DNA from 4 places in the Bilifractor sp. HCP3S3_D3 genome. Region 2 is predicted to be linked to each of the others. Evidence: riboswitches for the same ligand, from Rfam matches in the RefSeq annotation. Region 2 holds a riboswitch; each other region holds the start of a gene.
The links. Region 2 has a riboswitch for cobalamin ahead of ACTNDI_RS03875 (1-propanol dehydrogenase PduQ). Riboswitches for the same ligand answer to the same signal wherever they lie in the genome.
Positions count from the first base shown of each region.

Region 1: it holds a riboswitch for cobalamin, as region 2 does, so the genes downstream of both, ACTNDI_RS01070 (FecCD family ABC transporter permease) here and ACTNDI_RS03875 (1-propanol dehydrogenase PduQ) in region 2, are expected to answer to the same signal.
Region 3: it holds a riboswitch for cobalamin, as region 2 does, so the genes downstream of both, nikB (nickel ABC transporter permease) here and ACTNDI_RS03875 (1-propanol dehydrogenase PduQ) in region 2, are expected to answer to the same signal.
Region 4: it holds a riboswitch for cobalamin, as region 2 does, so the genes downstream of both, ACTNDI_RS05310 (sirohydrochlorin cobaltochelatase) here and ACTNDI_RS03875 (1-propanol dehydrogenase PduQ) in region 2, are expected to answer to the same signal.

Region 1 covers NZ_JBQHWP010000001.1:247,323-254,601, forward strand. Annotated here, with positions in the region: gene ACTNDI_RS01055 (aldose epimerase family protein) at 437-1,489, shown strand; gene ACTNDI_RS01060 (hypothetical protein) at 1,840-2,487, opposite strand; gene ACTNDI_RS01065 (ABC transporter ATP-binding protein) at 2,611-3,744, opposite strand; gene ACTNDI_RS01070 (FecCD family ABC transporter permease) at 3,745-4,800, opposite strand; cobalamin riboswitch at 4,955-5,140, opposite strand; gene ACTNDI_RS01075 (EAL domain-containing protein) at 5,253-7,279, opposite strand, start outside.
Region 2 covers NZ_JBQHWP010000004.1:152,579-159,857, reverse strand. Annotated here, with positions in the region: gene ACTNDI_RS03895 (sensor histidine kinase) at 1-133, opposite strand, end outside; gene ACTNDI_RS03890 (ANTAR domain-containing response regulator) at 136-723, opposite strand; gene ACTNDI_RS03885 (EutP/PduV family microcompartment system protein) at 769-1,224, opposite strand; gene eutS (ethanolamine utilization microcompartment protein EutS) at 1,267-1,632, opposite strand; gene ACTNDI_RS03875 (1-propanol dehydrogenase PduQ) at 1,684-2,817, opposite strand; cobalamin riboswitch at 3,300-3,484, opposite strand; gene ACTNDI_RS03870 (MATE family efflux transporter) at 3,886-5,268, shown strand; gene ACTNDI_RS03865 (aminotransferase class IV) at 5,252-6,205, opposite strand; gene pabB (aminodeoxychorismate synthase component I) at 6,416-7,279, opposite strand, start outside.
Region 3 covers NZ_JBQHWP010000033.1:2,242-9,520, forward strand. Annotated here, with positions in the region: gene ACTNDI_RS13380 (diguanylate cyclase) at 1-941, opposite strand, end outside; cobalamin riboswitch at 1,009-1,209, shown strand; gene nikB (nickel ABC transporter permease) at 1,339-2,280, shown strand; gene ACTNDI_RS13390 (ABC transporter permease) at 2,277-3,152, shown strand; gene ACTNDI_RS13395 (ABC transporter substrate-binding protein) at 3,134-4,768, shown strand; gene ACTNDI_RS13400 (ABC transporter ATP-binding protein) at 4,986-5,786, shown strand; gene ACTNDI_RS13405 (ABC transporter ATP-binding protein) at 5,779-6,738, shown strand; gene ACTNDI_RS13410 (GGDEF domain-containing protein) at 6,883-7,279, shown strand, end outside.
Region 4 covers NZ_JBQHWP010000006.1:103,145-110,423, reverse strand. Annotated here, with positions in the region: gene rsmH (16S rRNA (cytosine(1402)-N(4))-methyltransferase RsmH) at 286-1,392, shown strand; gene ACTNDI_RS05310 (sirohydrochlorin cobaltochelatase) at 1,643-2,953, opposite strand; cobalamin riboswitch at 3,349-3,541, opposite strand; gene ACTNDI_RS05305 (homocysteine S-methyltransferase family protein) at 3,577-4,476, opposite strand; gene ACTNDI_RS05300 (homocysteine S-methyltransferase family protein) at 4,630-5,508, opposite strand; gene ACTNDI_RS05295 (hypothetical protein) at 5,763-6,020, opposite strand; gene ACTNDI_RS05290 (manganese efflux pump MntP) at 6,466-7,077, shown strand; gene ACTNDI_RS05285 (uroporphyrinogen decarboxylase family protein) at 7,220-7,279, shown strand, end outside.

The DNA of each region.
Region 1 (7,279 bases), on a different contig from region 2:
AGATAACGTTTTCGAACTTTTCCTCTCCATGAATCAAAATTGCTTTAAATCCTTTATTTTAAAGGATTGTATCATATTCGGATTTCATTGGAAACGTTTTCTATGTTTAGAGAATAGCACCTGTTGGAAACGTTTTCAATAGCAAATCAACTTTTCGTTAATACTCTCAAATCGAGGCACCTCTTTTTGTGCACCTTTACTGTATAAGTCCAGTCGCAATGTTCTTGGCCCACGGGGAGCTTGCTCACCAGTGGGCAAGAACATTAGCGACGACAACAGGTATGAGCATGAAGTGACGCTTAAGCGGCACAAAGCACAGCGATAATCGTGATTTCATCTGTTTTTCACAGGTAAACTGCTGTAAAATAACAGAGTATGGCACCGGAATGAATCCGGCGCGAAAAGTATCAGGTATTTCTGAAAGGTGGGTTTATTTATGAGCGATTGGGTTAAAGATTTCGGCAGAACAGCTAAGGGACAGCAGACGACGCTGTACACCATACACGCCGGGAGATACACGGCGTCAATATCGGATTACGGCGCTGCTCTTGTATCTTTTGCTGTAAAAGATGATGATGGGACTCCTGTAGATATCGTCCTCGGATATGACCATGCTTCTGATTATGAGAAGAGCGATGCCTGCTTCGGTGCAACCGTCGGGAGGAATGCCAACCGGATCGGTGGCGCACAGTTTGTACTGAACGGTACGACATACCACCTGGCAAAAAACGACGGTGAGAACAACCTGCACAGCGGTCCCGATTTCTACTATAAAAGAATGTGGAAGACGCAGGGCATCGCTGCGGACGGTGCTTCAATTTCTCTGACACTTGACACTCCTGATGGCGATCAGGGATATCCGGGCGCCTTTTCCGCAACCGTGACCTATCAGCTTGACAAGGATGGCTGTCTCTCTATCCATTATGAAGGGATTTCTGATCAGGACACCCTCTGCAACATGACAAATCATTCTTATTTTAATCTGAACGGCGAGGGAAACGGAGACATTCTGGATCACAATCTGAAGCTGTTCTCAGACAAAATCACGGAGATCGACGCCGGAACCATTCCGACAGGCAGACTCCTTGATGTAGATGGAACACCCTTTGATTTCCGGAACGGAAAGTCCATCGGTGCCGATATCGAGGCAGATGATGAACAGCTGCGCTTCGGTAACGGTTATGACCACAACTTTGTCTTTGCCATGGACAAGGGCGAGACGCGGAAAATGGCAGAGGTCTTCTCCTCCGTCACCGGCCTTCAGCTGGATGTATACTCCGATCTTCCCGGCATGCAGCTCTACACGGCAAATTATGTCACGCGCCACACAGCAAAGTCCGGACATATCTACGACCGAAGATGCGGATTTGCGCTCGAAACACAGTATTTTCCGAACAGCATCAACATCGACGGCTTCGCAAGTCCCATTCTCCCGGCCGGTCAGAAGTATGAGTCCACAACTACCTATAAACTTAGCTTCCGGAAATAATTTTTTCTTCGGACTGCCCAACGGGAGATAGGATACGTTTTCCGGTGTTATCCCGCTGCCCCATCCGCTATCAAAACGAGATAAAACACGCTGCGCGAGTTTTATCTCGCTATCGCGACGCTCGCCGCACACGAATACTTCGCATTCGGCTGCGGCTCACTGTTCGCGTAAAAGAGGACCGCCGCACTAACGCAATATGCTTAGTGCGGCGGTCCTCTTTTTACTCCTCTTTTTAAATCTCTTTTTAAATCTCTTTTTCAACCTTTTCCGAAACCGCTTTCCGGTTCATCTCAGCAAAAAATCCCTGTTCATTCAACATGTCCCAGACATCAATGGAGTGAAAGCACAAGTCATGCCTTTGGAACGGGATTGGTAACGGTGACCATATGATCGTACCATTTTCCCTTTTTGCCAATCAGAGCAACGGGAAATTCTTTGTCAAGTGCCGGAACCGGAATATCAAACCCATACACATCCTCTGTCGTTCCGTCACTGTATGTGACCGTATCTACGGTCGGCTGAAGAAGCTCTGCGCCGTCCTTCTGAGCATCTTCCTTTGTCCCGGCAAACAGGTTCACAATATTTTCGGAGGTCAGGCTTACGTGAATGACCATTTTCCCGTCCTTCACCGTCAAGGTTCCCTTGCCGTCGTTTGCCTCATTCACCTTAAACATCGGACTGTCGGATGTGAATTCGGCCGTGTAGGTTCCGTCAGCCGGCACCTCTGCTCCCGCAGAAGCTGTTGAAGACGTTGAAACACTACCGGCAACGGTCTCCGATGACTGTCCGGCAGCATCGGATGAAGATGTGCTTACGGCCGCGGACGATGCAGTGGAAACGCCGGACGAGGCTGCAGTCTCTTCCGCCCCTGACTGTGACTGAATCTGCGCTGCAGAAGATGTCCCAGAAGCCGAATTTCCCGTTCCCGTCCCGCATCCGGCCAGAAGCGACGCTCCCATAACTGCTGCACATAAGATTGCTGCTGTTCTCTGTTTCATTTTATTTCCCTCCTGTCATAAAAAGAGCCATACACTCCTGTGTCTGAAACCCTATCGTCATGTATTTAAAGACATACATTCATGTATCTGAAGACATACCCTTATGTATCTGAAACCATGTTCCTATGTATCTGAAGCCCTGTACTTCACACATTTTCCACTTTCATATGCCGCATCGAGAATCTCCTGCATTCTCCGGTTTCCCGGACCGATTGTCACACCGGCATCGATGATCCTTGCGCAGTTTCTTACCGCCTCCAGCGCCTCGGCGACAGCGCGGTCCGAAATCTCATGAAAGGGCTTTTCGGTGATTACCTGCGAAGCAAGAAGACGCGCCAACCGGTAGTCGACATCATTCGTGTACAGGATTGCCGCCGCAAAAGGCGTTTTCTCTTTCTGCAGCCTGCGGTACACCGGTATCCCCGTTCCACAGGATGACAGTACCAGTACTTCCGGATTTCCCTCGACCTTCGGAAGCTCGATACTTCCGAACATCGGATCAAAAAAGCCGTTGTCAATTTCATACAGCTCACGGATCGTGTCCTCGTGAAAAATGCTCTCCGGCGTTCCGCTCCGGAAGATCTTATCGCCGTGAACGCAGATTATCCGGTCAGAAATCTTCATCGCCAGATCGATCTCATGCAGCGACATCACAACTGTTATATTCTTCTGCTTCGCCATATCCCGGAGAATCGACAGAAGCTTCAGCTTATGCTTGATATCCAGGAAGCTCGTCGGCTCATCCAGGATGATGATATCCGGTTCCTGGCAGATCGCCCTCGCGAGCAGCACCCGCTGCTTCTGCCCGTCACTGATCGCGTTAAAGTCGCGGTTGCCAATCTCCTGCGCCTGAACCGCCTTCATCGCATCATCTACCTTCCGTTCATCCTCTTCCGTCAGCCGTCCCAACCGCCCCGTATATGGATATCTTCCGGTCGCGACCACATCGTGGCAGGTCATAAGCTCCGGATGCAGACGGTCCGTCAGAACAACAGCCATACGCGAAGACAATTCTCGGAACGAATAATCCGACAAATTCTTCAGATCAAAAACAACCTCTCCCTCCACAAGAGAAAGCTGTCTCGTGATGCTTTTCAATATTGTAGATTTTCCCGCGCCGTTCGGTCCGATCAGTGTAACAATCTCACCGCGCCGGATTCCGATCTCAATATCGCGGATCACCGGCTTCCCGTTATACCCGACCGACAGACCCTCCAGGTGGAGATAATATTTTTCCTCGCTCTGTACCTTCTCCATTTATCTTCTTCCCTTCTGCCGCCGTATCAGCATAAAGATCACGACCGGTGCTCCGAAAATCGAGGTCACCGTGCTGATTTCCAGTTCAGTCGGCGCAAATGCGACCCTTGCGATCAGATCACAGATCATGCAGAAGACGGCGCCTCCAAGGAAAGTGGCCGGGATGACCACGACCGGATTTGCCGTATTCAGCGCACGCTTGATCAGGAAGGGCACCGCGATTCCCACGAAAGAAATCGGACCGGCAAATGCCGTCACCGTTGCAGAGAGGATGCTGGACAGCAGGATGAGGGCCACACGGAACTGCTTTACATTAACTCCCATGCTCTGCGCGTAGGCCTCACCAAGCTGAAAGGCACCGATCGGCTTCGCGAGCAGGAATACCAGGACAGACGCAGCTCCGATGATGATTCCGCCCACCAGGACATTGTCCCAGGTCATACCAGAGAAGCTTCCCTGAGACCAGTTGTGAAGGTTGGCGATATCCGAATCACTGGCAAATGTAACGAGAAGATTCGTCAGCGCAGTACAGATATACCCGATCATGATTCCGGCAACCAGCAACGCCGACATATTCCGCACGCTCCGGGAGACCAGCAGGATAAAGCCGGTTGACACAAGAGACCCCGCGAACGCGGCAAGGATCATGGCCCAGGAGGACACCGCTCCGTGCCTGGCCACCACAAGAATCATGAGAAACGCGACAATCAGTTTTGCGCCGGAAGATATTCCGAGCACAAAAGGACCCGCGATTGGATTCTCAAAAAATGTCTGCAGCAGAAATCCGGACAGAGAGAGCGCTCCTCCGAGAATAGCCGCCATCAGAATCCGCGGCAGACGGATCTTCCAGATGATATTCATATCATCCCTTGAGCCGATTCGGAGAAAAACAGCTCTCAAAATTTTATTAATCGGAATATCGACATTGCCGGTATTGATATTGACCACGGTCACGATCAGAAACGCAGCTGCCAGAACGGCAAAGACCGCTGTGTATCGCATTCTCCTTTTCAGATTCTCAGCGTGATAGCTGCTGATTTCATTGTCACTCATCATTCGCAAGTATGCCTTTCAACTTCAATGATCTTATACATGAAAAGGGACGAATGCCGAAGCATTCGTCCTGAAAAAATAACCTGTATTAATCGGTTCCGCCGGAAATCCGGCAAAACACCCAAGCCATCAGAATCTGCTTTCTTCGGAAGCATATCTACAAAACCTCTCAGCAGTTCTCCTGGCTGACAGCTCAAGCACCGGTTCCTGTCTTCTCATGCTCTAGGACACAATGACATAACGGAATGGTTCGCTGCTCACAGTGACCGGATCGCTCAGGAATTTCACCTGATTCTCTATTCTCATACAGATCTTCTGCACTCCTGCTGCCAGGCAGGCAAAGAAGACCAGATGCACTGAAAGGCCCCCTCTTCAATTATCTGCAACGATTATACGATACCGGCTGAAAAGTGTCAAATATACCGCACTGCGGATATAAGACTTCCTTCAGTCCTTCAATCATCCCTTCTTCTGCGGAAACTGTGTCCCTTATCCTTATACATATTGAAATCCGCCCTGGTGAGCAGCGCGTCAAAGTCCGTAACCTTCCCCCGGCATGCCGCAAACCCAATTGCCATACTGATTCCATTATTTTCTGCATTCTCACGCATATGCCGTATCAGCAGGCTGATATCTCTCTCCTCCAGATCTTCTGTCAGAACGATAAATTCATCCCCGCCCGTGCGAAACACATACTTTTCACCTGCGCATTCCTGAAGAACCCGGGCTGTTTCGCAAATCAGCACATCGCCGGCATGATGTCCCGCCGTATCGTTTGTGTTCTTCAGTCCGTTCAGGTCAACGGAAATCACTCCAAGCAGACCGTCACCCTTCCACTCGCGGATCTGCCGCTCAAGAGCCCTCCGGTTTCCGGCACCTGTCATCTGGTCAATCATGCTTTGTTTCTCCAGCTGATGCACGCTGTTCCTGTTTCGAATCATAATTGCTATGAAATCCGTCAGCGTGGAAAGCAGCACGCTGGTGTTACGGAAGGTGTCCGCCGCCGGATTGATAACCATCGTAAAGCCCTCTGTCTGATTCAAGATCTTCAGCTGCCCGGAGATAAAGCTCCGAACATCATGGATTCGCATGGAAAAATCGGGATTTTCCTTCTGAAAGGCATCCATATCACTGACCATCACCACATGTTCTGTCGCAAACCGCATATATAGCGCCCGCAATTCCGAGAGAGGAATGCTCTGGAGTTCCTCCTTCAGAGAGAAGACACCGGGTGCCGTCCATTCATAGGTGGCACTAACTGTATTGTCATCACGTTCCTCAAAGATCAGGAAGCGCTCCGGTCTCATATTTTCAGAGATACATGCAATCGTCTTCTCAATTCCTGTTCCGGGATCCTCTTCCGCCATACCAAGAGAAATTGCCTCATTTGCCCGCATCTCCTGATAGATCAGCTCGTGATCCCTTGCTATTGCATGCAGATACTTGTTGATATCAAATTCGACCGTCAGCCTCAGCGTCCGGTTCTCCCATGTTGTCAGAGCAGAACGAATCAGTACTTTTGCTCCCCTTCTCCGGTTCAGGTGTGATGCCTCATACGCACAATCCTTCCGCAGCAACAGATTCGGACAGTCGCCGCAGGGAACATCCTGACCTTCCAGCACCTCATAACAGCGGCACCCGTTCAGGCTGCCATCCGGTTTTATTCCAAAATCCCTTCGGGCAGAACGATTCATATATACAAGCTCGTATGTTCTGGGATCACTGACAATGACATGTTCCGTCAGGCTGTCGAACACCTCACGTCTCAGGTCAATGTAATCCCCGACATATGGGCTCTCCCCATGAGCCGCCTTCTCCGTGCTGCTGATCCTCCGGATCAGCAGCATGAACATCTCGTCCAGGCTCGTTACCTCCGACCCGTAGACAATCGCATGCGCCAGAACGGGATCAGCCTGAATTCCGAGCTTTCTCCAAAGCGTCGGAAGCATTCCGGATACCCTGTCAATCTTCTCTTCAACATCTCCGGCATGATCCCTGCGGCAGAAGCACAGAAAACAGCACAGCCCGATCCGCGCGATCGCCCATTCCGGATTCATCAGTTTTTTCAGTGTCGCAGATATTTCGGTCAGAATCACCTTTGCCTTCTCGGTGCTTTCCCGCATCGCCTCGGCATATGCGGCAACATCAATTAAAAGTCCTGTATAATCGATTTTTTTCAGCCGATACTGATCCGCATATATCAATCCGGCTTCTATCGCGCCGCGAAAACTCAATAGCTCTGTGTCGCGGTCGACAAATCCCAGGCGCACCTCCTTCTTTCTGTCCTCTGCCCGATCACCGCTGATCATTCCCATCATTCCCACGATTTCCTTTTCATGGTACCAGGGAACACGGGTAATCTCGATTCCGTCGAGTCTGCCTCCGGTCAGTACCAGCTCATTGGCCGATGTCGACCTGACGCCCATCTCCAGAACTTTTTTCTCCTCCAGCTCCGCTGCGGCAGAATCGATATGCCATCCCA
Region 2 (7,279 bases):
CGATGAATACATCCGCCTCTTCGATATCTGCGATTGAGGGAAGCAGTTTCGCCATCGTAAGAACCTGCTCGATTTCCTCTTCCGTCAGATCCACATATTTCCTGCACAGCTCGCGCAGATTCTGCTCATCCATAATCATATGCTCCTGACAAGTATCATCTCCGAGACCCTTCTCATGGACAGATGTTTCTGCTGACTGATCTGTCTGATGTAACTGTAAGCCTCTTCCTCGTTCTTTTGATCGCGCAGCATGATCAGGCCCTTGGCTTTCTCAATAATCACGCGGCTTTCCAGTCTTTCCTGCGCCCTTTCTACTTCTGCGCGTATCTTCTTCATCTCGCGGCTGCGGCTGACAGCCAGCTCAATGCTCGGAATCAGCGATTTTTCATAATACGGCTTCACCAGATATCCGGATACGCCGCAGTCCTTCGCCGACTCAATAAATTCCGGATCCGTATAGGCAGTCAGCAGAATGATCGTGTCCGCCAGCTTTTCCTGAAAAATAATCTTTGATGCCGAGAGTCCGTCGAGAAACGGCATCTTAATGTCAAGAAGGACAAGATCCGGCTTGTTTTTCCGGCACTCCTCCACCGCATCAAAGCCGTCGGAGGCCTCTCCTACAACCTCATATCCCGAATCTTCCAGAAGTTCTCTCAAGTCCATCTTTGCGATCGGCTCATCATCTGCAATTACTATTCTTAATGCGTGTTCTGTCTTATCCATATGTCAGAGCCTTCATTCAGCCGCGTTCAATGATCTGCGGCATTGTCAATCCACCGGCATATCCAGTGCCCGGAGCAGTTCTTCCACACCCTCACCTGTCACACTGCTGATGCGATAAATCCTGTGTGCTCCAGCTGCCTTCAGATACACCTCTGCATCACTGATTTGTTTTTTATCTGCGATATCGATCTTCGTCACAACTCCAAGACACGGTTTTGTGAACATCGTTGAAAACTGTGCCGGATACATCGTCCCGTTCTCCGTCGCATCCTGCAGAAAAAGAATGATGTCCGCATCGGCCGATGTGACCATCAGCGCTCCCCGGAATCCTCTCCGCTCCAGGTATTCCCCCGGCGTGTCAATCATTACTTCATGTTCCACGGTGACTGTCTGGGTTTTGTGGTACCGGATATCATCGTTGAAAATTCTCTGGCACAGTGTCGTTTTTCCGGCCGTCGACCGTCCGATCAGCATTATTCTTTTTCTTTTCTGATTTGTCATCTGTCTGTCATGTCCTTGTGATCACCGTGGAGGAAAATCCCATCATGTCCTTGTGATCACCGTGGAGGAAAATCCCATCATGCCGCAGAGAACATTCATGACGTTTTTCAGCGCCTCCTCCACAGCCGCCACATCGCCGGTGATTACCAATGATCCGTTGAAACGGTCCACAAAGCCGATTTTAATATCCGCAGCCTTCGAAGCCACATCAGCAGCGATCATAGCGCCCTCACTCGGCGTAATTGTCATGATTCCGATTGCGCCCGATGCGTCCAGAAGACCCAGCTTCGAATACAAATCCGCATCCGGGCTGGCGATCACATGCGCCAGAGTAACCTGTTTTCCGGGAACAAATTCCTGAATAATTCTCTCTTTGTTCCCGCCGTTCCCGCCGTTCGATTCAAACATAGCCCCTCCTTCCGGCCTACATACCGGCAATCATCCCTGGTAAGCTATTTCTTACGCCCTGCCGGTAAACGCCTGACGATAAAGCGTCTTGATATCCTCCAGTGTGACCTCTCTCGGGTTCGATGCAGTGCACGGATCAGCAAGCGCTGCCTTTGCCATCTCATCCAGCTGTGCATTAAAATCATCTTCTGTGACACCTGCCTCTGCGATTGTCACCGGCATGTTCATTTTCTCCATAAAGCGTTTTGCAGTGCGGATCAGCATCAACGCGCTCTGACGCGTTCCCACGCTGTCCATGCCCAGCTGCGCGACGATCTCCGCGTATCGGCTTGCGGCCGGTGTCAGATGGTCATGGCATCCGGCATTGAAGCTCATGACATACGGAAGAAGAATTCCGTTTGCCCGCCCATGCGGAATATGAAAATGCGCACCCATGGCGTGCGCCATACCGTGGTTCAGCCCGAGACCGGAATTTGCGAACGCAATACCAGCCATGCACGAAGCATTGTGCATGCTCTGCCGCGCGTGAAGGTTCTCGGGATTTTTATACACTTCAAGGAGGTTGTTCTGTAAAAGCTGCAGTGACTTGATGGCCATGGCATCCGTAAAATCATTGTGTTCCCTGGAGACAAAGGCTTCCACCGCATGTGTAAATACGTCAATGCCCGTATCTCCGGTGACCTTCGGCGGCGCGCTGACGACCAGACTCGCGTCCAGTACAGCGATATCCGGCACCAGACTCTCGTCCACGAGCGGATATTTTGTCTGCGTCGTTTTGTCTGTAATAACGGCGAATGTGCTCACCTCGGAACCGGTTCCGCTGGTCGTCGGAATCGCGATGAAGCGGATGTTTTTATATTTTTCATTTACACGTCTCGCGATAAAAACGATCGCTTTCGCCGCGTCGATGGACGCGCCGCCGCCGAGGCAGATGACCGTATCGGGATCCAGCGCCTCCAGCCTTTTGATACCGGCAGTCACGACTCCCAGATCCGGCTCAGCCGCCACATCCGAAAAAACATCGTACTGCTTTCCCGCGCGATCCAGCCGGTCCGTCACATACGAAACCTTTTTGCTGACCGCAAGAAAATGATCCGCTACAACAAACACCTTTTTCATATCATTCACCAGCTGATCGAGCCGATCACCGATCATGATCCTGGTGCTGACTCTGAATTCTCCCATTGCTTCCCCTTTCTTCTGTGTTAAATTAATAGTAAATTTTTACTGTTATTCCGAGACAAAAAAAGCAGCATTTTAAACATACTGTTTAAAATGCTGCATCGCACTTAAATACATATTACCTCATTCTTCTGCGGCTTCCTCGCCCGGCAGAAAAACACACTTCCCCCTGCTTCGTATTCATACTCAAAGGAAAGAGTAAATACGCAAAGCCAACGGGAAAATGCGGGTTTATGAAATTGTTGGCATCCTTTCAAAGCGAAAAAGAAAAGGGAAAGCACCGACCGTTCCGCCCGACACTTTCCCTTTCGACATTGCATCCGCCGGATTGATAATTAAGAGAGGTGGCGCAATGAAAAATTCGATGGTGAAGCACTTAACGGTCTTCCCTGTTCATAAAATACCGGTTCCATTCCATGGACACGGCCGAAAAGCCATCAGCTGCATCGCTGAGGGCAGGCACTCTCCCAGATCCGAGGAGAATTCATGTGCGTTATACACGGGCAGGTCTTCTGACTGCGGCGTCATCACTTTTTCTCGCCTTCTCAGGTTTCCCCAATGGCATAAGAGAAAAAGCTAAGCCAACACAGCAACGGCATTGTGCAGGATTCACACCTGCTTCCCTTTTCACCGGCAACAATTTACCGACACCTGTGTACCATCAAATTTATGTTGTCAGTTTATAATATTGACAACCTTTTGTCAAGCGTCATGTTTTGTATAATTTTCAGTCATGTTTTGTATAATTTTATCAGCTGATTCTGTATATTTTGCCGGATATTTGTCCAAACACCACTGGTTAATAAATCCCGCTCCTGCTAATATAGGATGTGCGCAAATCACGCACATGCTCAGATCTTCTGTTAAAGACCGTAAGCTCCCATACGATACATCGTGCCACATACAGTATCAGCTGCGGATTGCTCCGTACTTCGCCGCTAAGATACAACAGAAGGTTCATGACTCATGCAGCAATGATGCAGCAACCATGACGCAGCACAATGATGCAGCAGCCATGACGCGGCAGCAATGATACAGCACAAAAATATTAACAACGAGGTTATTTCACAAATGTCATCATCTGATTCCAAAGCAATTACCCAAAACAAAAGAACCGCCAGAAATGAGATCGATATGATCCACGGCGGCCTGGCAGGGAAAATCATGCTCTTCGCGCTCCCGATCGCTGCCGCGAGCATTCTGCAGCAGCTCTTCAATTCTGCGGATTCCGCGGTCATCGGACAGTTTTCCTCTCCTGAAGCACTGGCCGCCGTCGGTCTCAACGCGGAACCCATCGGCATCATCCTCGGCCTGATCACCGGTCTCTCCGTCGGCGTCAATGTCCTGATCGCCCGCTACATCGGAATGAACCGCCGGAAAGAAATTCCTGCGGCTATTCACACATCCATGCTCTTCAGTCTCATTGTCGGCGTCATCCTGATGATCTGCGGACTCGTGTCCGCCCGGCCGCTGCTGATCCTGATATCCACTCCGGACAATATCCTTGATCTCGGCGTGCGCTACCTTCAGATTTACATGCTGGGAAGTCCGTTCATCGTAATTTACAACTTCGCAAGTGCCATTCTGCGGGCTAAGGGTGACACCAGAAGACCCCTTTATGCTCTGATTTCCGCGGGAATTCTGAATGTCATACTGAATCTTTTCTTTGTTATTGTGTGCCGCTTAAATGTAACCGGTGTCGCTCTTGCGACGGACATCTCCAATGCCCTGAGTGCCGCCCTCACAGTTTCTTTCCTGATGAAGGAAACCGATGAATTCCATCTCTCCCTGCGCAATCTCCGTCTGAAGGGAGAAAATGTGAAGCGACTCCTGGCTATTGGCCTTCCGGCCGGTGTACAGGAGGCAGTATTCTGCGTCTCAAATGTATTTATCCAGGCCGCCATCAACGGCTTCGGATCCGACGCCATCGCAGGAAGCGCCGCCGCCCTGAACTTTGAATACTTCGGATACTTTGCCGTAGCTGCCTTCACGCAGGCAGCCACCACCTTCATCAGCCAGAACCACGCCGCCGGACAGAAGAAACGCTGCGGAAAAATTTTCCTGTACTGCCTCATCTTCGGAGCCCTGGCCGGCGCCGTGCTCAGCGTTCCGATCGCGCTCTCCGGGACCTTCTTCATGCGGATTTTCTCCTCAAAAGAGGCCGTCCTGATGTACGCCATCCGCCGGAACCGCCTGGTCCTCCTCTGGGAATATCTCGTCACCCTGTATGAGATTCCTGCAGCCGTTCTCCGGGGAAGAGGTCATTCTCTGCTCCCCTCCGTCGAAATTCTGTGCGGCACCATCCTGTTCCGGCTGATCTGGCTGTTTACTGTGTTCGCACACCACCCGGTCTATGAGGTCCTATGTCTCGTCTGGCCGGTCTCCTGGCTGCTGACGGCCGCGGCGCTGTATATCTCGATTCTGGTCATGAAGAAGCTTAACCTCTACGACTGACCGATTCCATATCCAGTCTGCCTGTTCCCATACTGCGTCCGCCTGTTTCCACATTGTGTCCGCCTGTTTCCATATCCCGGAGGAAGGAATCCCGCAGTGCTTCGGCGGCTTTCCTGTCCGGAAAACGAAATCTTCCAAGAGACTGCACCGGCATGATTCCCATCAGAGAATTGGTGATGAACATGCCGGTGAATTTTTTCAGATCTTCCGTCCGCACCACCTGTTCCCGGAATTTCAGACAGTCCCCTTCCTTCCGATCCAGCATCCATTTCTTCCCCGGATCAAGCAGATAGCTCCGGATCGTTCCCTTCAAAAGCCCGCTTGTTACCGGAGGAGTCACAACTTCATTTCCCCTGGTGAAAAAAACATTGCTTACGGATCCTTCGCAGATCTCGCCCTTCGTATTCACAAAAACCGCTTCATCATACCCCATCTTCTGAATCTGCCGGTGCACCAGGATATTGTCCCCGCAATTTAAGGTTTTATAGTAGGTAAACGGCGAGGTTTCATTTCGCAGAACCGGGCTGAAGCGCAGCCGGAGCCCCTCCTGGAACTGCCGGTCCGTATAGGGATTCTCCCGGGTGCTGAACAGCAGATTTTCCTCCGTCACGGTAATTTTCAGCGCCCCTCTTTCCCATACCCGTCCTTTCTCAAGTCCCGACAGATATTCGTGCAGCATCTCCGTCAGCCAGGTCTCCATCCCGCTTTTTCTGCCGTTTCCGCACCATTCCCCCCTGCCACGTTCTTCCCCGCTGCCATGTTCTTCCTCCCACTTCAGATACGCTCTGTTTTCAATATGCAGGTCACGAAGTCCGCCTGCCAGCCTGCGGATATGCAGGTCCTCCAGCATTGCCGTCCCATGGATTATTGCAATTGTCTCGAATAATCCCATTCCGAAGAAAAAGCCATCATCCGCCTTACATCTGATCTCTTCCATTTCACACCTCTGTTTCCAATTCTTTCTGTCTGAACTGTACCGCATTTCTCCCCGTCCAGAGCTCTTCCTGCTCTCCTGTTGCCGCGCAGACCGTCTCAGGCAACGCCGCCTGCTATCTTATTTCCTTATCCTCTCATTCTTTTACTGTATAAGTCCAGTCGCACGGAAGCTGCGAAGTGACGCGGGGACTTATACAGTCTGTGGCGCTGTTTACAGCATGTGGTTTACCGCACGAATCGCCTCGACCAGTGCCGCCGCTTTCTGATTTGTCTCCTCATATTCGAATTCCGGATCCGAATCCACGGTAATTCCCCCGCCGACTCCGATGCTGCAGCAGCCATTTCGACAGACCGCCGTCCGGATCACGATATTAAAATCACAGTTCCCGTCCAATCCCAGATAGCCGATGACTCCTGTATACAGTCCCCTGCTACTGTTCTCCTGTTCATCGATGATTTCCATCGCACGACGCTTCGGTGCGCCTGTGATTGACCCGCCCGGAAAAGCCGCATCGAGCAGATCCACCGCACTGCACTCCGGTCTCAGCCTCCCCGTTACATCCGAGATAAGATGATGCACCGTTGCGAAGCTTTCGATGTAATACATGCGCGGCACCTTCACGGATCCCGGCACACACACCCGGTTCAGGTCATTCCGCTCCAGATCCACGATCATCAGCAGCTCACTTTTGTCCTTCTCCGACTCCGCTAGCTCCTGCCTCAGTCTCTGATCCTCCTCAGGCGTATCCCCTCTTTTCCGCGTTCCCTTGATCGGACTGGTCTCCACGGCTCCATCCCGAACCCTCAGGAAGCGCTCCGGGGAGGCGCACACAATCTCATACTCTCCGAAGGACAGGAATGCGCCGAACGGCGACGGATTATGCTTCCGCAGATACCGGAACATCTGATACGGATCCCCGATGTGTTCCGCTGTAATCCTGCGCGTCATATTCATGACGTAGATATCTCCTGCCCTCATATACTCAACCAGCCTCCGGATTGTCTCTTCGTAATCCTCTTCTCCGTAATCAGAGGAAAAAATCACTTCTCCGGTGCCTTCTCCGGCATCTGACCT
Region 3 (7,279 bases), on a different contig from region 2:
AAATTGTCCGGCGGGACGGCGCGCAGAATAGCGGATGCGGTCACCTGAAGAATGTGATCACCGTAGGCGTGTCCCCTGGTGTCGTTGATTTCTTTGAAGCCGTCAATATCCAGGAAGAATATTGCAATGAACCTGCCTTTGTCAAGCTCGCCTGAGAGCCATGGAAGAAAGCGCGGTTCAAAGGCGTTCTTGGAGTACAGACCGGTCAGCAGATCACGGTAATAAATCTCGCGGAGGGTGGAGAGGGAGTTCACCAGCTTTCGGTTTGTATCCCATTCGGTGAGTGCATGGAGCACGATATCCTGAAATTCATAAAAACGCCATTCTTTTATGATAAAACGAGGATTGCGGAGAATGACGAGCCCTGCGCAGAGACTTCGGATATGAAGCGGCAGGACAAGGGTATAGGATCCCTCCCGGATCGCGTCAAGGTGTTTGTTCAGAGCATCAATATTTTTGAACCGGATGGGCCGCATGCCCGGTTCGTTCTGCACTTCCAGGACACGTTCTCTGTCCGCACAGTCCGACCGCAACTGCACTGGTTCGTTTTGGTCTTCCGGGGCACTTTCTCTGGCTTCGATGAGATTCAGGTGTTCCATAGTATAACAGCCTTCCTCCAATTCCCCGCTTCCGATCCGGTCGTCGAGAACGATGTAGACACCGTCGAGGTCCATTGAGGCATAAAAGTCCGCGATGCGCTGCATCAGTTCCGGGAGAGACAGGGAAGGATCCAGCGAGGAGACCATCGCGGAAAAACGTTCGTTTCGGTCATCGACATATATGCTGTCCTCGACCTGCCAGGCCAGGTACGCCCGGTAGTTGATTCGGAAAGTGAGAATCCGCCGCGCTCCTTCATGTACTGCATGATTCCGGTGCTCCAGGCGGATATGATGAAACGGCGCCAGCCATCTGAAAGAAGCAGAAATCCGGAAGAAGCACATTTAAATCCGGATTTAATAATTTCTCTTGCAAAAATATAAAATGGTGTTACTATAGTAAAACAAGTTTAATTAAATATCTTTTACAAGTGCAGAAATGCCATATCGTTAGATCGGGATTTCTGATAATAGGGAAACAGGTGAAAGACCTGTACTGTCTCGCAACTGTAATTGGATGCGTCCGCTGGTTATCCACTGTCTTTACGGATGGGAAGGAAGCGTGCCGCAGGAAGCCATAAGTCAGGAAACCTGCTTGTAAAAATGTCAGTGTGGTCACGATGTATGACTTAATGACGGCAAATTATTTCTGCTCCTGGAGGCAGAATCTTTTGCGTGTTTAAATGTCAGAGATCGTTTCACGGAAACGGTCTTTTTCTTTTGCCTGAAAAAGAGGGGTGTCATGAAAAAATACCTGATTGGAAGAATTCTTTTTGTCATTCCGATAATGTTCTTTCTCTCTCTGTTTACCTTTGGTCTTACGTATCTTTCACCTTCTGATCCGGTGACTCTTTATTATGACAGACTTGGAGCAAAGCCGGACAAACAAATGGTTGAGGAAACCAAAGAAGAGATGGGACTGAATGATCCGTTTCCGATTCAGTATGGGCGATGGCTGAATCGTGCTGTGCATGGTGATCTCGGAACATCATATTACTACAAAACATCTGTCTGGAGTGAACTGACCAGCCGTCTTCCGAATACGGTTATTCTGACGGTCTCTACAGTTGTACTGACGATACTGATCGCAGTGCCTCTGGGGATCCTGTGCGCCGTCTTTCAGAATAAATGGATTGACTATATTCTGCGTTTCATCTCCTTTCTGGGGGTGAGTATGCCCAGCTTTTGGGTCGGTACACTGCTGATGTATTTTTTCGGAGTAAAGCTGAAAGCTCTTCCGATATTGGGATCGGGAGATCTGAAACATCTGATTCTTCCGACAGCGACACTCTCTTTCTGGATGGTTTCTCTCTATGTGAGAAGACTGCGTGGCAGTGCATTGGAAGAATTGAACAAGGATTATCTGAATGGAGGGCTGGCAAGGGGACTTTCCAAATGGCATGTTATCTGGCACCAGATCCTGCCGAACTCGCTGCTTTCTGTGATTACGATGTTTGGCATGTCAATCGGATCTCTTCTTGGGGGAGCAACGATCGTGGAAACGATCTTTGAATGGAAGGGAATTGGAAAGATGGCTGTGGACGCAATATCCGTGAAAGACTATCCGATTATCCAGGGTTATGTTCTCTGGATGGCCATCATCTATGTAACGGTCAACCTGGTCGTGGATCTGTCGTATCAGTTTTTGGATCCAAGGATCCGGCTGGGAGGAAGGAAAGGATGAAATATTATATAAAAAGAGCACTCAGCAGTCCGCAGTTCGTCATCCTCTTCCTTCTTGCTGTTTTGTTGATTTTGATACCGATTTTTGCTCCATGGATTGCGCCGCATGATCCGATTGCCAATGATTATGCTGCTTCCATGATTTCTCACAGCAGGGAGTTTCCGCTGGGAACAGATCAGCTTGGACGCTGCATTCTGTCCAGACTTATCTGGGGAGGAAGGACTTCTCTGTTAATTGTCTTTCTGGTTGTGGCAATTGTTTCAGTTCTTGGCATCCTGCTGGGGGTCACAGCAGGCTTTGCGGGAGGATGGCTGGATAACATCCTGTCCAGAGCAACGGATATTGTGATGGCGGTTCCTTCCATGGTTTTTGTCATTGCACTGGTTACGGTTCTCGGTCCGGGTCTTTGGCACACTGTGCTAGCCATGGCGCTGGTTGGTTGGACTGAAAATTTCCGGGTTTCCAGAGCCTTGGTGCTTTCTGAAAAGGAAAACCATTATGTAGAGGAAGGCAGGCTGGGTGGATTGAAGAAAAAAGATATGATTTTTCATCTCATTCTGCCAAACGTAGTTCCGTACCTTCTGGTCAATATTACACAGGATATCGGCTCTAATCTGCTTACCCTAAGTGGGCTGTCCTTATTGGGACTGTCTTCCCAGCCACCTGTTCCGGAATGGGGCTTTATGCTCAGTGAAGGAAGGAAGTTTATACAGTCTGCCCCATGGCTGATTTTCTGGCCCGGCATGGTGATTGTCATCCATGTCATTGTGTTCAATCTTTTAGGCGACAGCCTTAGAGATATATTAGATCCTCGTTTTGAAAAACAAAAAAAGAAAGGCAGGAGATTTAAAAAATGGCTCGAAACAAATTGATTGCATTTACCTGTGCGGCTGTTATGGCATGTACACTTTTTGCCGGATGCGGCTCCTCTGCAGCCGGAACTTCTCAGGATTCATCCGCTTCACAGAACGCTGCATCTGTAGCGGCTTCGTCCACATCGAAGGAAACCGGAACCACAGTTACTTCCGGAGCCGGTGACAATGCATCCACAGCAGGAGAGAAACACCTGAACGCAGCTCTTTACTGGTTTGGAACCAGTCTGGATCCCGCGACAGAATATGACGGGTGGACAACCTGCCGTGCCGGAATTACAGAAACGCTGGTTACTGTCGATAAAAATTATGAGCTTCAGCCCCTTCTTGCGGACAGCTGGAAACAGACAGATGATACGACGTGGGTTTTCCATATCCGTGACGGTGTGACCTTCCAGGATGGAACGCCGGTGGATGCAGCTGCCTGCAAAGCTTCTCTGGAGAGGGCGATGCAGGTACAGGAGAGAGCGGTAACCGCAGCAAAAATAGATACCATTGAGGCAGACGGACAGAATCTGACCATCAAGACCACGGAACCGTTTGGCGCTTTCCTGGCAAATTTATCGGAACCCCTCTACTCCATTATTAAGGTTGGAGATGATCAGGATTACGCAAATAAGCCGATCGGAACCGGTCCGTTCATGGTGAAGGATTTTACAGTGAATGAAAAAATCGACGAAGTGAAATACGACGGGTACTGGAACGGAGCATCCGATATCGATTCTATTACGATAACCTGCATTGAAGATGACAGCACAAGGGGACTGGCTCTGCAGTCGGGCGAGCAGGATATTGTGCAGAGAGTGGCTTCTACCGATATTGATACCTTCGCGAATGACAGTACATACCAGGCTCTTAATACGACTGGCGCACGAATCCGTCTGCTGCTTCTGAACCAGGCAAATGAAGCACTGAAGGATACTAATGTGAGGAAAGCCCTTGCGGACTGCATAGATTATGATTCACTTGTCAGCATTCTGGGGTCGGGAGTTACTACGGCAGGCGCTCCGTACCCGGCATCCGCGCCCTATGGATATGACGATCTGGACAGACAGACCTATAAGCCGGATGAGGCGAAGAGTCTGCTGGAGAAGGCCGGATACAAGGACAGTGACGGAGACGGCATTGTTGATAAAGACGGCAAAAATTTGTCTCTGAAGATCACTTATTCTATGGGAGATTATACAACGATGCTGGAGGCGGTTCAGTCAATGGCAAAGGAAGCGGGTATAGATATACAGCTGAATCTTGAGGATGATATTACAGAATCTGAGAAAAATAAGGATTATGATATCCTGTGTACAAACTGGCAGTGTCTTTCCACCGGAGACCCGCAGTGGTTCCTGGATCAGCTTTACAAAACCGACGGGCCGGATAATTCCATGAATTACAGCAACAAAGATCTTGACAACATTATTTCCGAACTTTCCAGTACATTTGATACCGATGGCAGGAAGAAACTGACGATTGACGCGGAAAAAATTCTTCTTCAGGATACCGCGAGCATCTGGCTGGTCGGAGAAAAAAATTACGTTGTAGCAAACAGCAAGGTACATAATATAACACCTTATCCGATCGATTATTACTTTATCGATAATAAAATGTCAATAGACTGACGATTTATTGACGGAAGAATCATTCCGAAGGGAAGCGTGTTCTCCCTGCATGCATCACATCGTGCAGGGAGATTCTTTTTACGCGAACAGTGAGCCGCAGCCGAATGCGAAGTATTCGTGTGCGGCGAGCGTCGCGATAGCGAGATAAAACTCGCGCAGCGTGTTTTATCTCGTTTTCGGAGAGCGTCTGATACAGCGTTACGCTTGGGAGGAACTTATGGAAATTCTGGAGCTGAATCATATTTCCCTTACTTATGACGGCATCGTGAATATTCTTGACGACATTACATTTTCTGTACGTTCCGGAGAAATAATCGGGATTGTCGGAGAGAGTGGAAGCGGAAAATCAACTCTCCTTCATGTGGTTCTGGGCCTGATTCCGGATGGAGCCGTGACGAAAGGGGAATGTTTTCTGTTTGGACGCAGCAACCTGGAACGGAAACGCAGCGAATTAAAAAAACTGCGTGGAGAAGAGGTCGCCATGATTTTTCAGGATACCGGACGTTATATGAATCCCATATCGCGGATTGGAGCCCAGTATAAGGAATATCTGACAGCCCACGGGTACAGAGGCAGAAAAAACTGCTTAGAGAAGGAAAAAGAGATGCTGAGCCGTGTTCATCTGAAAGATACAGAAAGAATTCTGCATGCGTATCCCTTTGAATTATCCGGAGGTATGCGTCAGAGAGTCGGCATTGCCATGGCCATGAGCCTGAAACCAAAGCTTCTGCTGGCCGATGAGCCCACCAGCGCGCTGGATGTTACGATGCAGGCTCAGGTAGTATATGAAATGATGGAGCTGCGCAGAAAATATGGAACTTCCATCATTCTTGTGACACATAATATCGGAGTCGCAGCGTGTATGTCAGACAAGCTGGGTATTATGCAGAACGGGAAGCTTGTGGAGTGGGGGAATACAAGGGATATTATTTCCTGTCCCCAGACAGATTATACTCGCACACTTCTTGATTCTGTGATTGAAATTGATGATGAAAGGATGGCAGGAAAAAATGAGTGATGTGCTGCTGGAAGTAAGTCATCTGTCCAAAAGCTTTGAATCCGGAAGTCGTGAGAAAGGAATGATTCCCGCCGTTCGTGACGTAAGTTTTCATATAAACCGCGGGGAATGTCTTGGAATTGTCGGAGAAAGCGGGTGCGGAAAGAGTACCCTGGCAAGGCTGATCACTCTTCTGACACCGGCAGACAGCGGAGAAATCCGTCTGAACGGGTCGGAATATACGGACAGAAAGGATAGGAAAAGAGAGATATACCGGCAAATTCAAATGGTTTTTCAGGATCCGTATACGGTATTCAGCCCTCGAATGCAGATCGGAACTTTTCTGGAGGACGGGCTTGTTTATTTTAATCTGATGCCACGCAGAAAAGCTGAGGAAGAAGTTGAGAAACTGTTGCGGATGGTTGAACTGCCGGAGGAACTGCTGACCCGGTTCCCGCATCAGCTCAGCGGAGGTCAGCTGCAGAGGGTGGTGATCGCAAGGGCTATTTCCATTCATCCTTCCCTGATTATCCTGGATGAAGCGACGAGCGCCCTGGACGTTTCTGTTCAGAAACAGATTCTGGAGCTGCTGGTACGTTTAAAAAAAGAACAGAAGCTTACCTATCTGTTTATCGGACATGACCTGGCAGTGGTCCGTAGTATTTCGGACAGAATTCAGATTATGTATGCGGGCTCGGTTGTGGAAGAACTTCGTTCAGAAAGTCTGAAAGATGCTGTCCATCCTTATTCCAGAGAGCTTCTGGATTCTATTTTCTCTGTCCGTGACCAGAATACAGGGGCAATCCATGTGGAAACATTAGGTCTGGCGGATACCGGTTTTGAGGTCCGCGGCTGCCAGTTCTGCAGGAGGTGTTCCTGTGCTATGCCGGTTTGTGCGGAAAGATCCCCTGTGTTGAAAGAAACCGGACTGGAGACCGGTCATACCGTTGCCTGCTTTCTAAATGGTCGCTAAAATACTCACATTTGAATATCCGTTATAAATTGCTTACATTTTCAGATTTTCCTTTCGGTGATTATCGTTGACGCTTCTCATGAATCTGTCTTATAATGTCTCAGAATGTGAAAACACGGAGAACAGGGAGTAGTTAGAGCAAATATGAATCTTTTTACAAAGGCAAACTCTTTTTTCGGAGTCGATTTTTCAGAAGAGGAACATGCGGCGCTTGTAAAACGTATTCAGAAGGAAAACTACGAGAATCTGGTGTTTCTGTCCGGTGTGCTGAGTGTACTTTCGGTGCCGGCGATTGTTGCAGTATACTTCGTCTACCGAAGCCGTATGTTCTATTTCTGGATTTATTTTTCGCTGATGATCTGTATCTTTCTGGTTTTCTTTGGAGTCCGCTTTGCCGGGAAGAAGGCCGGAAGGAATACGACGCTGAAGATGTACGGCTTCATCAGCATCCTGATGGGCTACAGCATAGTGCTCAGCACATTGATGAATCCGGATATGATGGCGGTGAAATATATCGCGTTCATTCTGGTGCTGCCGCTTT
Region 4 (7,279 bases), on a different contig from region 2:
CCACTGTCCGGAAGATTCGTGTACCTTCAATGATCCTGGTCTCTCTGAATTTCCACTTGAGAGATCGCACAAAAAGTATAGTCCAAAATCACTGAAAAGGAAAGAGTGTCGTGCCCTCTGTTAACCGGCACCGGTTTTTGTGATAAAATAACCGAAATGACAGAAACGATATCCCCACCGAAAAGATCTGATCGAAAGACAGAACCAACATCATCTCTGAAGAAATATAAAAGGCAGAACCCATATCATCTCTGAAGAGATTTATTCGAAAGGAAAACACCTATGATGCATTCAGACAATCACTCCGACAGACCAAATCCGGACCGTCCTTCCGGAGATGCAGCGCCGCACAGGCGCAGGCCCCATTACAGCGGCAAGTACCCGCGAAAGTATAATGAGAAATACAAGGAACTGAACCCCGAGAAATACGGCGAAACCATTGAAAAAGTAATCCGCAAGGGAAGCACGCCCGCGGGAATGCACATTCCAATCATGGTCGATGAGATTCTGGATGTGCTGAAGATCCGTCCCGGCATGACCGGACTCGACTGCACGCTCGGTTACGGAGGTCACAGCTCCCGCATGCTGGAAAAGCTGGAGGGCACAGGTCATCTCTATTCGCTGGATGCCGATCCTCTGGAAATCCGAAAGACGGAGGCACGGATGCGCGCCAGAGGCTTCGGGGAGGATATTTTTACCCCGATCCACATCAACTTTGCGAATATCGATCAGGTCTCCGCCAAGTACGGCCCCTTCGACTTTGTTCTGGCGGATCTGGGTGTCTCCTCCATGCAAATCGACAACCCAGAGAGAGGCTTTTCCTACAAGACAGACGGTCCCCTCGATCTTCGTTTTGACCCGGAAAAGGGAGAACCCGCTTCCGAGAGGCTGAAGCAGCTCACGAGGGATGAACTCGCGGGGCTTCTCATCGATAATTCCGACGAGCCATATGCAGAGGAAATCGCCGATGCTGTTCAGCAGGCACATCGTCGTAAACGCCCGCTGGAAACCACCACGGACCTTCGCCTTCTGATCAAGGAGGCGCTGACGCAAACCCGTCAGCTTCGCCATTCGCCCAGGGACGAACAGGACGAAGCAGTGAAAAAATCCTGCGCCCGGGTCTTCCAGGCACTCCGCATCGATGTGAACAGTGAATTTGAGGTTCTCTATGCATTCCTGGACAAGCTTCCCTCCGTGCTGAAACCCGGAGGCAGAGCTGCCATTCTCACCTTCCACTCCGGTGAGGACCGCCTCGTCAAGCAGTCCTTTAAGCAGGGCGCCCTTGACGGCCTGTACACCGAAGTCAGCCGGGATGTCATCCGTCCCTCCCGTGAGGAATGCTACCGGAATCCGAGAGCACACTCCACAAAGCTGAGATGGGCGATCCGTTAATCCGGTATCCGGCTTTCACGCGTCCATTTTACACGCATACGGTTTCCGAACCCTCATTTTTCGCGTATCCGGCTTACGCGCGTTCATTTTACGCACATACGGTTTTCGCACCTTCATCTTTCGCGCATTCAGCTTTCGAACGCCCATTTTTCGTGCATTCACATATTCATGCCCATCCCTACGACAGAAGAAGCGTACGGCACATGCCGGACGCTTCCTCTGTTTTACTGATATGTCTCACTGATATATCTCAGTTTGCCTCAGAAGAACTTGTAACTGTGGCGTCGCTGTCCATTGCGGCCTTTGTATGGCTTACATAGATCTGCTCGATATCCGGAATTCTTCCCATTCCTTCGAGCTGAGCATCTACGCTGTCAAAGAAGCCGGATGCATTGAACTGGCTCTTCCAGGAATCAGAATCATCGCCTGCCATATCGTTATTCGCATGATCACCTGCTACAACCATCAGATCACGCAGAATTACCTTCTTGTATCCCGCGTCATGTACCTTCTGGATAACCGCGGAGCACTCGGTATCTGCCGGCTTGCCCTCAACGGTTCCGATGAATACGTTCTTGTAACCGAGATCATTCATTTCTGTCTGCATCTGATCATAGGTGATATTCGCCTCATGAGAGGTTCCGTGACCCATGAATACAAACGCTGTTCCGTCAGCGGCAGCCGCGTCAAGGCTGTCATATCCTGCCTTCTCTACCGCTGTAGCAGTAAGAATCTTTGCGACGTTCTGCTTGTCCTCGTTTACTACGCTCGTGTCACTTCCTACCTCACCCAGAAGCGGCTCAGCGATTTTCACGGAATCAAATTTATCCGCGTATTTGCTGACGGTTTCTGTCAGCTCGTCATACTCCGCACCATGCATCAGATGGGTCGGCTGAATCAGCAGATTCTTCACGCCGTTGTCCACCGCTCTCTGAAGTGCCTGATCCATGTTGTCGATCACCTCATTATCACGCGCCTGAATGTGATTGATGATGATCTGCGCCGTGAATGCACGTCTTACAGACCAGTCCGGATACGCCGCCTGGAGAGCCTTCTCGATTCCGCCGATATCCTGCACACGGCTGTCATTATAGGAAGTTCCGAAAGAGCATACAAGAATCTCGTTTTCTCCGATTCCGTCCTCGTTGAGCGGATCATCCTTGGAGGCATCGCCGGTATCTCTTCCGAAATAATCCGGATCTGCATACTCGCCCTCTACCAGAGCCTTCTGTGTATCCGTCAAAGCGTCCCAGGCCTCCTTTGCCGCCTTGCAGTCCTCGTCCGTAGTGTCTGTTCTCTCCTGCACATAGATCTTGTCGATCAAAGCGGCTACCTTGTCCGCTGCTGCCTGATCCGCGGATACAGAGGAAGAAGAAACCGTCTCTACTTCTTCGGAAGAAGCGGCTGCCTCTGTAACCTCCGCTGTCTCTGAAGACGCGGAAGATGCACTCGAAGATGCTGCGGATGCTGACGATGCTGCGCTGTTAGCGCTGCCACATCCGGCAATCATGGACCCGGTCAGAACCGCGGTGCATAATAATGTTACGACTTTCTTTTTCATCATGTTTCTCCTTTTTGTAGAATAATCTATATCAAGGGGCAAAACGCCCTTCGATACCATAGCACAGAACATAAACGAGATAAAACACGCTGCGCGAGTTTTATCTCGCTATCGCAACGCTCGCCGCACACGAATACTTCGCATTCGGCTGCGGCTCACTGTTCGCGTAAAAAAGAGTGACCGCCTTCTCAGAAAGCAATCACTCCGTATCTGCATATAAAAGAAACATCTGCTGAAATCCCGGATCCGCCTGACGGTCACGCTCCATCCAAAGAAACGGTATCCATAACCGCACGCCAAAGAGCGCATATCTGCAAACCAGCCGGATCACACCAGAAATCACTGATGCAACCATCAATATTCTTATGCAAACAGACTCTGCTTTCATCGGAAGCAAATCTATCGTCTTCTCAGCAGGTTTCCTGACTTGCAGCTCAAATGCCTTCCTGCGCCTTCTCATACTCCGTTGACCGGAATACAATGGACAATGCATCTGGCTCACTGCTCACAGTGACCGGATCGTTCAGGTATTTCACCTGATTTCCTATTACCCGCCATAAAAGCGGCACTGAAAAGATATGTTTTAAAGACTTTTTCTATTATATGAAATCATTAACAAAATGTCAAATTGATCCAATAAATGATCGACCGGAAATCATCTTCTTCAAAAGCCGGATATGCTCCGGCTCTGTCCCGCAGCAGCCTCCGACAATCCTGGCGCCGGCATCTGTCAGCATCTTCATCTGAGACGCAAAGGCTTCCGGCCCGAGGCTGTAAATCGCATTCCCCTTCTCGTCAATCTTCGGCATTCCCGCGTTTGGCTTCGCGATAATCGGAATACTGCAGTTCTTCGCCAGATACCGGATGATGCTCTCCATCTGATCCGGTCCGCTGCAGCAGTTCAGTCCCACTGCCGCAGCGCCCATCGCCTCCAGAACGGCTGCAGCATCAAAGATATTTCCGTCAAAAAAGCACTTTCCATCCGCGTATACGGAAAACGTGCACATCACCGGAAGGTCACAAACAGACGAAACCGCGTCCAGCGCAATCGAAGTCTCATCCGCCGACATCATCGTCTCGATTACAAAGAGATCCACGCCGGCATGATACAGAATCTCTGCCTGTTCCCGATAGATCTCAAAAATTTCCTCATAGCTGGCATCTCCTCCAGCGGAATCCGGCACCAATCCCGTGGGCGCCATATCTCCTGCCACCAGAACGCTGCCCTTCGACACCTCCTGCGACAGCCCGAGCAGCTTTTTGTTCATCTCTTCGGTCTCGTCCGCCAGTTCGAAACCGCCCAGAACCTTCCGGTTTGCGCCAAACGTCGGCGCGTAAATCACATCCGCTCCCGCTTCGATAAATTCTCTCTGAAGATTTTGAAGTACCTCCGGATGCTCCAGAACCCAGGCCTCTGTGCTGATTCCCTTCGGCATCCCGCGCAGCGTCAGATTTGTGCCTGTTGCTCCGTCAAGACAGACGATCTTGCTATCTGTAAGTTCCCTGAATTCAGTTTTGTTCATGATTAGCCTCACTTTATAGACATTGTGGTGCCCCGCTTACAGGCAGTCGATAGATGATGAACGAGATAAAACACGCTGCGCGAGTTTTATCTCGCTATCGCGACGCTCGCCGCTTCTGTGCCGCTTATACCATGTTTTTTACGACATGTCCGTTTACTTTCGAAATTCCTCCGCAAGTCTCCGGATATATGCCGGGGTAGTTCCGCAGCATCCTCCGATCACCGACGCTCCTGCGGACACAAGTTTCTTCATGGACGAAACGAACTGGTCCGGACTGATTTTGTAGACCATCTGCCCATTTGCGCCCCTTTGCGGCAGTCCCGCATTTGGCTTTGCTACAATCGGTATATGAACCATTTCGGAGACAGATGAGATAATTTCTTCCATCCCATCCGGGCCATCACAGCAGTTAATGCCGTAAGCATCCGCGCCTGCCTTCTCCGCAAGCGGCCCGCCCTCGAAAATATCTCCGCCGTAATAGGCGCTTCCGTTTTTTCGCACCGTGAGCGTGCAGATCACCGGAGCGGAGCATACGGATCTCACTGCTTCTACCGCAGTCACCGCGTCGAGCACGGACAGCATACTTTCCACGGCAAAAAGATCACAACCCGCTTCATACAGAACCTTTGCCTGCTCACGATACGCCTCGAACATTTCCTCCCGGCTCCCGGCTCCGCCGTATTCCTTCAGAATCATGCCCGTGGGCGCCAGATCGCCGGCGATCATAGTTTTCCCTTCTGCCGCGCGCCGGGAGATTTCAAAGAGTTTCCGGTTCATCTCTTCAGTATGTTCCGCAAGACCAAATCTCTTCAGCATAATGCGGTTCGCACCAAAGGTCGGTGCATAAATGATCTGAGAACCCGCCTCCACATACTCCCTCTGAAGTTTTTCCACATCATCCGGATGTTTCAGCGCCCACTCCTCCGTGCAGCATCCATGAGGCATCCCCATGCGGTAGAGATTCGTTCCCATTGCACCGTCCAATATAACGATGCCCTTCTGTGTCATCCGTGTAAAATCATTCTCTGTCATAATTCCTCTATTCATTGAACGAGATATATGCGCTCTAAAGGGTTACTCCCTGTCGCGACACTCGCTGGAAAACCAGCAGCTGCTAATAACTGTAACTACAGCAATAACCATAGCTGCAACATTTCCATTACTACAACTATGACCATAACTGCAGCATTTCCATTACTACAACTATTACTATCGCTGCAACATAACCACAATTACAACCATGATAATGCAACAGCCTGAAATCCTGCAACAATTACAGAAAAACCTTACAAGGTGTAGGTGAGCCCCTTCTCATCCAGCATTCTCCGCATATCCTCAACGGACCACGAGGTGATCTCACCGTTTTCCCGGCCTCCAAGTGCTTTTCCGTTCACTCGGATCTTTCCGTCTTCCTTGGCCAGAACCGACCACATATTTTTCAGAAGCGCGTCGGAGGTCTTCCTGCCGATCCGTTCCTCGCGGGAGCGGGCCTTCAGGTAAGCCCAGGATTCATAAGGGAGAAGGATGGTCTTTTCCTCATTCATGTCTGAAATCCTTTCTTCAATAATCATGCGTCAATATAATGCATCGATGACATCATCGATATTAATCCATCATATTCCATACAAATATTTTCTGCAAGCAGTGAAAGAAAGTCCGGCCATATATATTAGAATTGACTAATCGTGTGACAAAATGATAGTATCTACAAAACACAAAACCGTGAGGGAGTAGTTGGCATGGGCTGTGACTGCGGAAATTGATGGACCGCGGATACTTATCTTATCCCATGCAGCAAGTCAACATACTGGCCGTTTCGGCCTGGCTTGCTTTAATCGGCGAGACTCATGTAAGCGATGTTGCTGTACATGGGTCAGACTGCAGGTATATACGCCCGGGTACAGCGCGAACTGTATCCGGGCGTTTTTCTGATGGGATGAAGAGAAACAAAAACGGCCGGACGGATAGAAATGAGGAGTGGAAGTCAGGATGGGAAGTATGATGAGCTTTGTCTTAAACAGTATCTTACTCGGGGTGGGTCTGGCAATGGACGCCTTTTCGGTATCGATTGCAAATGGGCTGAACGAACCCGGGATGTCCAGGAAAAAAACCTACTGGATAGCTGCATGCTATGCATTCTTTCAGTTCGCCATGCCGATGATCGGATGGTTCTGCGTACACACGATTGCGTCATATTTCAAGGTATTTCAGAAATTCATTCCCTGGATTGCGCTGGTTCTTCTTCTGTATATCGGAGGTCAGATGCTGTTCGAGGGAATCCGGAGGATAAAAAATAAGTGCGAAGAAAATCCCGAAAACTGCGGGTGCGGAACAAAAACAGTCCTAACCAGGAAAACCCTGCTCATACAGGGAATTGCAACCTCCATCGATGCACTTTCCGTAGGATTTACGACAGCACGGTACGGAACAGCAGCTGCTTTCTCGAGCTCGCTGATCATTGCTGTTGTAACATTCGTGATCTGCATGATCGGACTTCTGTTCGGGAAAAAATTCGGTGAGAGGCTCTCGGAAAAGGCAACGATACTGGGCGGTATCATTCTGATCGCAATCGGAATTGAGATCTTCGTGACAGGGATCTGAACGCATCCATTATCATGCATTTTAACTAATAATTTATATAGAATCCGTGAATTATTCGTCAAAACATATATATTTTCCGCCAATTATGGTATAATAACAGGGTGAGTAACCTGATGATAGTTTTTATTGCGGAGGAAAAACTATGCTGACGAAAAGAGAAAATTTTTTGGAAACCATTCATGGCGGAACACCGGATCGTTTT